One region of the Pseudodesulfovibrio halophilus DSM 5663 genome, then DNA from elsewhere that is predicted to be linked to it. Evidence: riboswitches for the same ligand, from Rfam matches in the RefSeq annotation. Region 1 holds a riboswitch; the other holds the start of a gene.

The links. Region 1 has a riboswitch for cobalamin ahead of BR24_RS07910 (ribonucleoside triphosphate reductase). Riboswitches for the same ligand answer to the same signal wherever they lie in the genome.
Region 2: it holds a riboswitch for cobalamin, as region 1 does, so the genes downstream of both, BR24_RS00870 (sirohydrochlorin cobaltochelatase) here and BR24_RS07910 (ribonucleoside triphosphate reductase) in region 1, are expected to answer to the same signal.

What each region holds. Positions count from the first base shown of each region.
Region 1 covers NZ_JCANTV010000010.1:229,238-234,140, forward strand. Annotated here, with positions in the region: gene BR24_RS07900 (GGDEF domain-containing protein) at 1-415, opposite strand, end outside; gene BR24_RS07905 (hypothetical protein) at 665-898, opposite strand; gene BR24_RS07910 (ribonucleoside triphosphate reductase) at 914-2,977, opposite strand; cobalamin riboswitch at 3,158-3,341, opposite strand; gene BR24_RS07915 (L-serine ammonia-lyase, iron-sulfur-dependent, subunit alpha) at 3,527-4,903, opposite strand, start outside.
Region 2 covers NZ_JCANTV010000002.1:83,214-88,116, forward strand. Annotated here, with positions in the region: gene BR24_RS00865 (FecCD family ABC transporter permease) at 1-918, opposite strand, end outside; gene BR24_RS00870 (sirohydrochlorin cobaltochelatase) at 929-1,882, opposite strand; cobalamin riboswitch at 2,012-2,192, opposite strand; gene BR24_RS00875 (chemotaxis protein CheA) at 2,212-3,879, opposite strand; gene BR24_RS00880 (Hpt domain-containing protein) at 3,888-4,634, opposite strand; gene BR24_RS00885 (response regulator) at 4,649-4,903, opposite strand, start outside.

The sequences.
Region 1 (4,903 bases):
AGACGGGGCCGACCAGTTTGGCATTGAGGTCCTCGGGGGCGATCCCCACACGTTGTGAGACGCTGGTCATGCCGTTGAAGGAGAATATGACGAGGGCCATGGGAAAGCTGTGGCGCTTGCTGCGGTTGTATTCCAGCCGCAGCGACACCAGCAGGAATCGTTCGTTGAAGACTTTGGAGTGCGGGTCGAAGAGCCGCACCTTTTCGTACTCCTTACGGCACATGTGCAGCGCCACCAGCGCCGCCGCCAGATATCCCGAGGAGTAGGCCAGCAGCGCAAGGGTATCCATGCCCATCACTCTGCCGCCGAAGATGGCGGTAATGACCACCCACCCCAGCGGGTACAGGGCGATCATGAACAAATGAAGGGGAGTGCCCAGAAGCTTGTCGCGATTCATCAGGCGGGATCGAAGCATGGGTGACCTTCCATTTTTTCATGTGCGAAATAGAAGATACAAGCAAGTTCAACGCCAATCGCAAGGCTTTGGAAAATAGATGGTTTTTCTTTCGACTGCCGCAGAACGTGTAAGGGATGTCGACGGTTATGTCTGCCGGACCGACGTGGCAGCAGTTCGCCAAGGCAGTGCACTTTGTTTTCCCGAGTATGAAAAGGCCCGCTTCCCCTTGTCGGGAAGCGGGCCTTGCTATCGTGCGGGAGGCTGGAGCTAGTCGGAGTCGTTGTCACCGTTACCGGCGAGCCTGCCTATCTCCGTGAGCGCCTTGCCTCGCTGCTGCGCCAGCTTTTTCCATTTGCGCTTCTCCTTCTTGAGCGCTTCGACGGTGTGCAGCAGGTTCTGAATGGTGTTGGCCGGGTACCCGTGGGTGGCCCGGTTCCCCCTGCGCAGCTCCTCGTCGTTGCGCTGCTGGATGGCGGCTATCTGGTTGGCGTCGAGAATCATGATGATTCGTGGCTGCTAGCAGGCGTCGCAGAAGCTGTTCATGGTATATTCGGTGCGTTCCTTGTATTCCTCGCGCTTGCCCTTGTTCCAGCGGCTTACCGGCCGGTAGTAGCCCACAACGCGTGTGTAGACTTCGGTCTCGTCGCCGCAGGTGGGGCAGGAGAAGTGCTCGCCGTAGATGTAGCCGTGATCGCGGCATACCGAGAAGGTCGGCGTGACCGAGATGTAGGGAATCTTGGTCTTGCTCATGGCCTTGATCAGGAACTGACGCACGCTCTCTTCGTCCGGGGCTGCCTCGCCGAGGAAGGTGTGGAACACCGTTCCGCCGTTGTAGAGCGTCTGGAGCTTGTCCTGATGCTCGAGAGCGAAGAACACGTCCGGGGTGACGCCCACCGGGAGCAGGGTGGAGTTGGTGTAGTAGGGAACGCCGTCGCCCGAAGCGTAGATGTCGGAGTAGAGCTCCCTGTCAATCTTGGCGAGGCGGTAGCAGGTGCCCTCGCCCGGGGTCGCTTCAAGGTTGTACAGGTGGCCGGTCTGTTCCTGGAAGTCCAGAACCAGCTGGCGCAGGTGATTGAGCACGCGTTCCATGAGTTTGCAGCCCGCATCGGTGTCCACGCCCTTCTTGAGCAGGTTCATGCAGGCCTCGTGGCCGCCGATGAGTCCGATGGTGGAGAAGTGGCCGTTGAAGCCGTTCTTCAGGTAGCGGCGCGAGAACGGGAACATGCCCGCCTCAAGGTTGTGTTCCACGACCTTGCGCTTGTACTCCAGCGAGTCGCGGGCCATCTCCGCGTATTCGGTGATGAGGTCGATGAAGTCGTCCTCGTTCTGGGCGAGGTAAGCCAGCTTGGGCAGGTTCAGGGTGACCACGCCGATGGAGCCGGTGAGGTCGCCCGCGCCGAACAGGCCGCCGGTTTTCTTGCGGATCTCGCGCAGGTCCATCTGCAGTCTGCAGCACATGGAGCGCACGTCCTCGGGGTTGAGGTCCGAGTTGATGAAGTTCTGGAAGTAGGGCGCGCCGTACTTGGCGGTCATCTTCAGCAGCAGCTTGCCTTCCTCGGACTCCCAGGGGAAGTCCTCGGTCACGTTGTACGTGGGGATGGGGAAGGAGAAGATGCGGCCATCGGCGTCGCCTTCGAGCATGACTTCGAGGAAGGCCCGGTTGATCATGGCCATTTCCTCGGCGTATTCGCCGTAGGTGGTGTCCTGGAACTCGCCGCCGATGATGACCGGCTCGTTGGCGATGTGGGACGGCGGCACGAAGTCGAATGTGAAGTTGGTGAACGGGCTCTGCCCGCCCCAGCGTGAGGTGGCGTTCAGGTTGTGCAGCAGCTTCTGGATCTGCTGCTTCACGGTGTGGAAGTCCAGACCGTCGTAGCGCACGAATGGCGCGAGGTAGGTGTCCACGTTGTTGAAGGCCTGCGCTCCGGCCCACTCGTTCTGCAGCGTGCCGAGGAAGTTGACGATCTGTCCGCAGGCGGCGTCAAAGTGCTTGGCCGGGGTGGACGAGCAGCGGTCGCGCAGATTGAAGCCCTCCAGCAGCAGGTCACGCAGGCTCCAGCCCGAGCAGTAGCCAGCCAGCCCGAAGGACAGGTCGTGGATGTGGAAGTATCCGTGGGTATGCGCCATACGGACTTCTTCGGGATATTTGTCCAGCATGTACCTCGCCTGAACCGATCCGGCCATGTGCAGGATCAGGCCCTGAAAGGAGTGGACCATGTTGGAGTTTTCGTTCACCCGCCAGTCGATGTTGTCGAGATAGCTTTCGGTGACTCCGGATATGTTCAGGAAGGATTCGTTCTGGGCGCGCATCTCGCGGCGTTTCTCACGGTAGATGATGTAGCGCTCCGCCACCTTGTACAGGCGGGCTTCCATGAGAACCTGCTGGACCATGTCCTGGACCATTTCCTGCTCGGGAACGTCCACGTTCCGGAGCTTCTGCTCGACCTTCTTGGCCAGCCGGGTGGAAAGCAGGGGGTCCTTGATGCCGCTGCCCTTGAGGGCTTTGAAGATGGCTTCGCCGACCCGTTTGGTCGACCAGGTTTCGAGGCATCCGTCGCGTTTGAGAATCTGAACCGGCATGTGTCTCTCTTGAAAACAGCGCTTCGCGGAAAGCTGAAAACGCCGGACCACGGTGGACGGCGTTTGACTGTTTTGCAGGGTTGCCCTTTCGGCGCGGACGGCTGAACCGACACGGCACGGCAACTGTTTTTCTATTATATGAACCAATCATGACCCTCGGCAAAGTCCGCGCTTCGCTTCGGGCTGGATACGCTTCAGGCAGGTTTTCTGGCTTTCCCCGTCAGGCCCGCCTTCCCGCTTTGCAGCAGTGGCTCATGGACCTTTCCTTTCCCTTTAGGGAGGGGGTTACAGCGGCGGGACCGCCCCGGATTTTCACCGGATTCCCTTTTGCGACCGGTAGGCCACCTGAAGGACATCGTGAACGCGCAAGAACCTAGCCCAAGCCCTTTTTCGAAGCAAGGGGTTGACTGTCCGTCATGAAAACTTCTTGGGCGATGTCGGCTTAGGTCGTCGTAATTCCGGGCAATAAAAATTGCCCAAAACAGACGGCTAAAAATATACCGCGCGCGTGTGAAATTTTTCTGGAGGCAGCTGAAACGGGTCTGGTGCTCAAGCCTGCCGATTCAGTTCATCCTGAATGGCGCGGCTGGTGGGCGTAATGCACAGCCCGCCGCGCGTGGTGCAGCGCAGCTCTGAGGGGAGCAGCTTTCCGGTTTCGCGCATGGCGACGATGACCTCGTCGAGCGGGATCACGGGATCAAAACCGCAAAGGACCATGTTGGCGGAAACAATTGCATTGGAGGCGGCCATGGAGTTGCGGTTGACGCAGGGCAGTTCCACCAGCCCCCCGATGGGATCGCAGATCAGCCCCATGACGTTCTGAAGGGCCAGACCGGCCGCGGCAAAGGACTGCTCCGCCGTGCCGCCCAGCAGCTGGGAAACCGCGGCGGCGGCCATGGCAGTCGAAGAGCCGATCTCTGCCTGACAGGCGCAGGTTTCGGCCGCAAACGTGGCCTGATGCGCGATGAAGACCCCGACAAGCCCGGCGGCGAGCATGGCCTCTGCCTGCTTCTCCTCGGAAAGCCCCAGCGATTCGGCGACGGAAAGCACCGCTGCGGGCAGCGTCCCGCAGGACCCTGCGGTGGGTGCGGCCACAACGATGCCGCCAGCGCTGTTGCACTCCATGACGGCGGTGGCAATGAGCATCCCCCGGTTCATGACGCCCAGGTCGGCGAGCTTCGTCTGCTGTGCGTTCAGGGCCATGTCTGCCGCGATCGGCTCCATGTAGCCGGTTTTGGGCAGGCCGCCGCGCAGTCCGGTTTCAGCGGAAGCGCGCATGAAGCGGATGATCTCCTTCATGCGCTCCATGATTTCGTTTCGACTCGCGCCGCTGGCCGCCGCTTCGTAGCGGATTGCCAGCTCCGCCGCGCTGATTTTTTCCGCACGGGCAGCGTTCAGCGCTCCTGCGGCGTCCATGAAGGGCATGTCATATTTGAAGCGACCGCCCATCGGCAGGATGCGCTCCATGATGGAGACGCGGCATTCGCCCTCGGTATCCATGGCGCCTGCGAGCTTGAGCAGCGAAGGGGGGAAGGGGGATTCGGATGAAAAATGGACGAAAAGCCCGTTGGGTCCATCTGCGGCGGTGAGGCGAGCACCGATGACTTCCGCTTCGGCCTCAAGCTCTTCCTGTCGTGACGGATCGGGACACTGTGCGGTCATTTCGTAAAAATCGCCGCGAATGGAGACGGGGTGGCCGTCGATTTCGCATATCTCGAACATGCCGCCGCCGGTGGAGACTGTAAGAAAGGTCTGTGTGCGGCCGCTGACGCCGGTTGCGGTGATGCGCGCGGCGTTGGGATGCGGCAGGTCCAGCGGTTCCGTGGTGAAACGGTAGTCCCGCCCGCGTTCCGTTGCGATGCGCAGGGCGTCGACGAGTTGTTCATGCTCGGGACCGAAGCCGAGAAGGCCGCCGACAAACCCCAT
Region 2 (4,903 bases), on a different contig from region 1:
GGTCAGGGTGTCGGCGGCCAGCAGCAGCACGGCTCCGGCAAGGCCTGATGCGGGCAGCAGCACCCGGTTGTCCGGGCCGGAAGCGAGCCGGACAAGATGCGGCACCACGAGGCCGACGAACCCGATTATCCCGGCCGAAGCCACACAGACGGCGCTCACGAGAGACGCACCGCTCAGCAGGGCGAGGCGGACGCGCCCCGGGTTCACGCCAAGTGATGCGGCCGAGCGGCCCCCGAGGGACATGACGTTGAGGTCGCGTGCGAACCACAGGCACCAGATCAGTCCGGCGATGCCCGCGCCCCAGACCATGGCGGCCCGGTCCCATCCGGCGCCGGCAAAGCTGCCCATGAGCCAGAAGATGATGGCGGAGACGCGCTCGTCCGCGAGATATTTCAGGAAGCTCAGTCCCGCTGACAGGATGGAGGCCGTGATGATGCCAGCCAGCACCAGCGTTGCCGGGGACCGGGAGCGGTCGCCGCGTGCGATGAACAGTACGGCCAGAAGCGTGAGACAGGCTCCGGCGAAGGCGAAGGCGGGCAGCGTGGCCGGGCCGAGAAAGCTCAGCCCGAGCACGAGGCACAGCGCCGCCCCGAAGGCCGCCCCGGAGGACACCCCGAGGGTGAAGGGGTCGGCAAGCGGGTTGAGCAGCACGCCCTGAAAGACTGCGCCTGCCACGCCGAGGCCGAAACCGGCCCCGGCCGAGGTCAGGATGCGCGGCAGCCGGACGTCCATGACGATGGCCCGGATCTGTGGCGCGGCTTCGAATCCGGGCAGGCCCAGCGCGATCCCGAGGGCGTCGCCCGCGGGGATGTCGACGAAGCCCATGACAAGGGATGCCGCCGCGATCAGTGCGAGGGCCGCGCCCAGTGCCGCCGGAAGCAGCACCGCCCGGACCGCTGCCGATGCGTTTTGATTCACGGTCTGCCCGTTACTCCATGGCCTGCTTGAGATTTTTTACATACAGGTCGGCCCAGCCGTCCACGGATCCGAGGCCGCGAAGCTGTGTCCTGACCTTGTAGCCCGCCTTTTTGAGCAGGATTTTCCACGAATCGTCCTCGTCGCCCGCCATGTCGTTGGAGGCGTGGTCTCCTGCGACCACCATGAAGGGCTTCATGAGTACGTTGGCCTTGCCGGATTCGCGCAGCTTGGGCAGCACGTGGTCGAAGGAGGGGTACCCTTCCACGCAGCCCACGAAGACGGGATACTCGTATTCCGCCTGCATGGCGGCGGCGAATTCCGCGTAGATGCCGGTGGAGAAGTAGTCGTTGCCGTGACCCATGTAGAGCAGGGCGGCGTTGGCTTCTCTGGCCTCCTTTACGTCCGATGCCAGCGCCTTGACCGCTTCGTCGATGTCCTCGGTATAGGGATGCTGCTCGCCGGGCATACCCAGAGCCGGGCGGCCGAGATTCAGGCGCTGGAAGGGCCGGTGCCGCGGCTTGAGGGAGCGGATGGAGCGCAGGGAGGACACGAGCGTGATCAGGTCGTGAAACTCCTCGCCTGCGAAGACGTGCAGGGACTGGACGGTGATGTCGCGATAGCCGTCGTTCTGCAGGTCGGCGATTGTCGCCAGCGGGTGCTTGACGTGCAGCACGTCACGCGGAATCTCGGGATGGTCCTTGCTCCACTGCGGGTCGCTGGCGCGTTTCTGCCATTTCCTGCGGATGATGTCCGAGGTGAACGCGAGGCGCACGGGGATTTCGGGAAAGGCCTGCACGACCTTGTCGCGAATGGTCAGGATGGACTGCAGCGCCTCGGGGTAGCTGGTGCCGAACGCGGCGAGCACAATGGCCTTCTTTGCCGGACCTTCGGCGTGGGAGTGGCCCGCGAGAGCGGCCGCTGGGAAAAGCAGGCAGAGAGCCAGAACAAGGGATGCGATGCGCATGAAAGCCTCCATGGAATGGAGGGGCTTGGTTGTTGGAAAGAAAAGACCCCCCGGCAAAGAGATGGCCGGAAGGGGCTTGCTTCCCGAGAAGTGTTCCGAACGGACAAAAGCCCCGTTGCCGTCCGGCTGAACCAGAGACAGGCTTCGGCAGGTCTTCCGGCTGCCCCTCCCTGTCCCGGCCTTCCCGGAACGGATTCCAGTGGCTCACTCGGGGACGGGATTCGCGGGGGTCACGGCGGCGGGTCCGCTCCCGATTCTCACGGGATTCCCTATCAAGTCCTTACGGACACCTGAAGCGGTTTTGAAATAAGGAGATTGCGCGGCCGATGTCAAGCCTGACGGCCGACTTCCCCGGCGCTGTTGAGCAATTCCTCGGTGTCCACCACGAGCGCGTCGGATTCGCCCATCATGCCGAAGCCGAGAATGGGCAGGTGGAACACTTCCTCCACGGGGACCGTGAAGCGGGTGATGACAACCTGTTGCTGCTTGAGCACTTCGTCCACGAGGATGGCGGCCTTGTATTCGCCCACGCGGACCACCACGCACTGGGCCTTTTCGATGTCGTCCACCTTGGGTTCGATGTCCAGATAATCGCCGAGGCGCAGCAGGGAGTGGACTTCGCCGCGCACATCCACGGTCTCGCGGCCGTCAGGAAGTTCGACCACTTCCTGTCGCGTTGGCACGTAGATTTCCATCACGTCGCGGCTGGGAATGATGAAGACGTCGTCGCCCAGTCTGGTAATGATGGCGTCCACGATGCCTTCGTTGGCGGAGCGGTCCAGCGGAATGACGATGGTGAAGGTGGCTCCTTTGCCCAGCTCGCTGTCGATGCGGATGTCGCCGTCGAGCCCCACCCGGATGGCGTTGACCACCGCGTCCATGCCAACGCCGCGACCGGAAACGTCGGTGACTTCCGCTGCGGTGCTGAAGCCGGACTCCAGTACGAACTGAAGGATTTCCTTGTCGGAATATTCCTTGTCCGGGTCGGCGATGCCCTTTTCGACGGCCTTGGCATGAATACGTTCGGGGTCGAGGCCCTTGCCGTCGTCGCGGACCTCGATGAAGGCCTCTTCGCCCTTGCGCCACGCGGAAAGCTGAACGGAGCCGGTGTCGGGCTTTCCGGCCGCCTCGCGCTCCTCAGGCGTTTCGAGGCCGTGGTCCACTGCGTTGCGCAAGAGGTGCACCAGCGGCTCGTTGAGGCTCTCCACGATGGTTTTGTCCAGCGCCAGCTCTTCGCCCTTGATGACGAATTCGAGCTTCTTCCCGATCTTCTGGGAGAGGCTCTTCACCAGCCGGTGCATGGGCATGAAAATCTGCTTGAGAGGCACGAGCCGGATGGCGTCCACCTCGTTCTGGAGCTTGTTGATGACCGTGTCCAGTTCGCGCAGGCTGGCGGAGGTCTTCTGGGCGTTCTTGCCGCTGCTCTGGGCGATGACCGCGTACGTGACCATGAGCTTGCCCACGTGCTCGATGACGCGGTCGAGACGATCCGTGGCGACGCGGATGGAGGAAATGGCCTGCGGCTGCGCCTGCTTTTCCTCCTTGGGCTGCGAGGGGGCCTGCCCGGCGCCGGCTTCGGGCTTACCGGAGGTGTCAGCCTTTTCGCCGGTATCGGAGGGGGCAACCTCTTCCCCGCCCATGGCGGCCGCCGCGGCGGCTTCGGCCTCGGCGTCCTCGCGGGTGGCGGCTTCCTGCGCTTCGGCGATATCCTCTTCGCTCTTGGTCTCCACTGCACCGAGGTCGAGAATGCCCGCCAGCGACATCAGAAATTTTTTCTGCGCTTCGGTCACGCCGAGCATCGCCGTGACGATCTCCTGCGAGATCGGTGTGATGCCGTCGGAGAGCATGTCGAGCAGGGCGATGACCTGAGCGGACGAGACTTTCATGTGGCTCAGGCCCATCATATCCATGGCCTCGACCACCTGAGCCTTGCCCTGCTCGGCCTCAAGGATGCGTTTCTCGAATTCCTCAATGCATTCGCGGATGCCGTCGCGCATTCGTTACCTCATTGGCGCTGTTCGCGCCCTTTGAAAAATGCCTGCTCGTCATCGAAGGCCGCGATGGTCTTGTCGAAGGCCCACGAGTAGAAGACGTCCTTGCACGAGGGGGAGAGACAGCAGACGGAAATGTCGAAGATGCCCACCAACTCGGCAATGGCCTCCCACGAGGATGAGTTGAAGGTCAGGACCTCGCCCATGTCCATGAGGATGGGCGTGCCTGCCCCGGCCTGAATGATGGCGCTGGTGATTGGCTTGCGGTGCGGCTCGAAGTGAACCCGACGGTCCTTGACGCGGATGACGGTCACGCCGTCCTTCTCCTCGACATCGACTCCGGCCGCCTCGGGGCCCGCGTCTCCGGCGCCGCCGCCCTCGGTGGCTTCGCGGATGAGCTCCTGAATTCTGCGGGTCTCGTCCTCGTCCGGCTGGCCCGTGTCGCGCAGCTGTTCCAGCACCTGAAAGATCATGTTCACGGATTCGGAGAGGACCGCAATGTTCGAGGGCTCCGCGGCAACCTCGCCGGACTGGACCTTCTTCATGAAGTCCTCGACCTTGTGCGTGAACGACGAGGCGTACTCGAACCCGGCCATGAAGCCGGTGACGCCCTTGATGGTGTGCAGAGGGCGGGCGAGGATCTCGATTCCTTCCTCAGTCAGGCCGAAATCGAGCTGTTCAAGCCCCTCCATCACCTGGGGGTAGTACTTGTCGTTGACCTCCGAGAAGAACTCGTCGACCATTGCATCGTCTTCACTCATGCCGATCTCCGTGGCTATTGCTTGAGCAGACCCACTCGTTCGAGTTCCTTGAAGAGCTTTTCCTTGTCCACGGGTTTTACCAGATACCCCGAGGCCTGACCCTCGTGAAAGGACTTGAGAACGGTTTTGGGGTCATCCAGCGCGGATGTCATGATGACCTTGGAGCGCGGCCCCTCCTGTTGGTTTTCCATGTCGCGTATGGCTGCAAGCGCTTCGATTCCGTCAATTTCCGGCATCATGATGTCCATGAGCACCAGATGGTAGGGGCG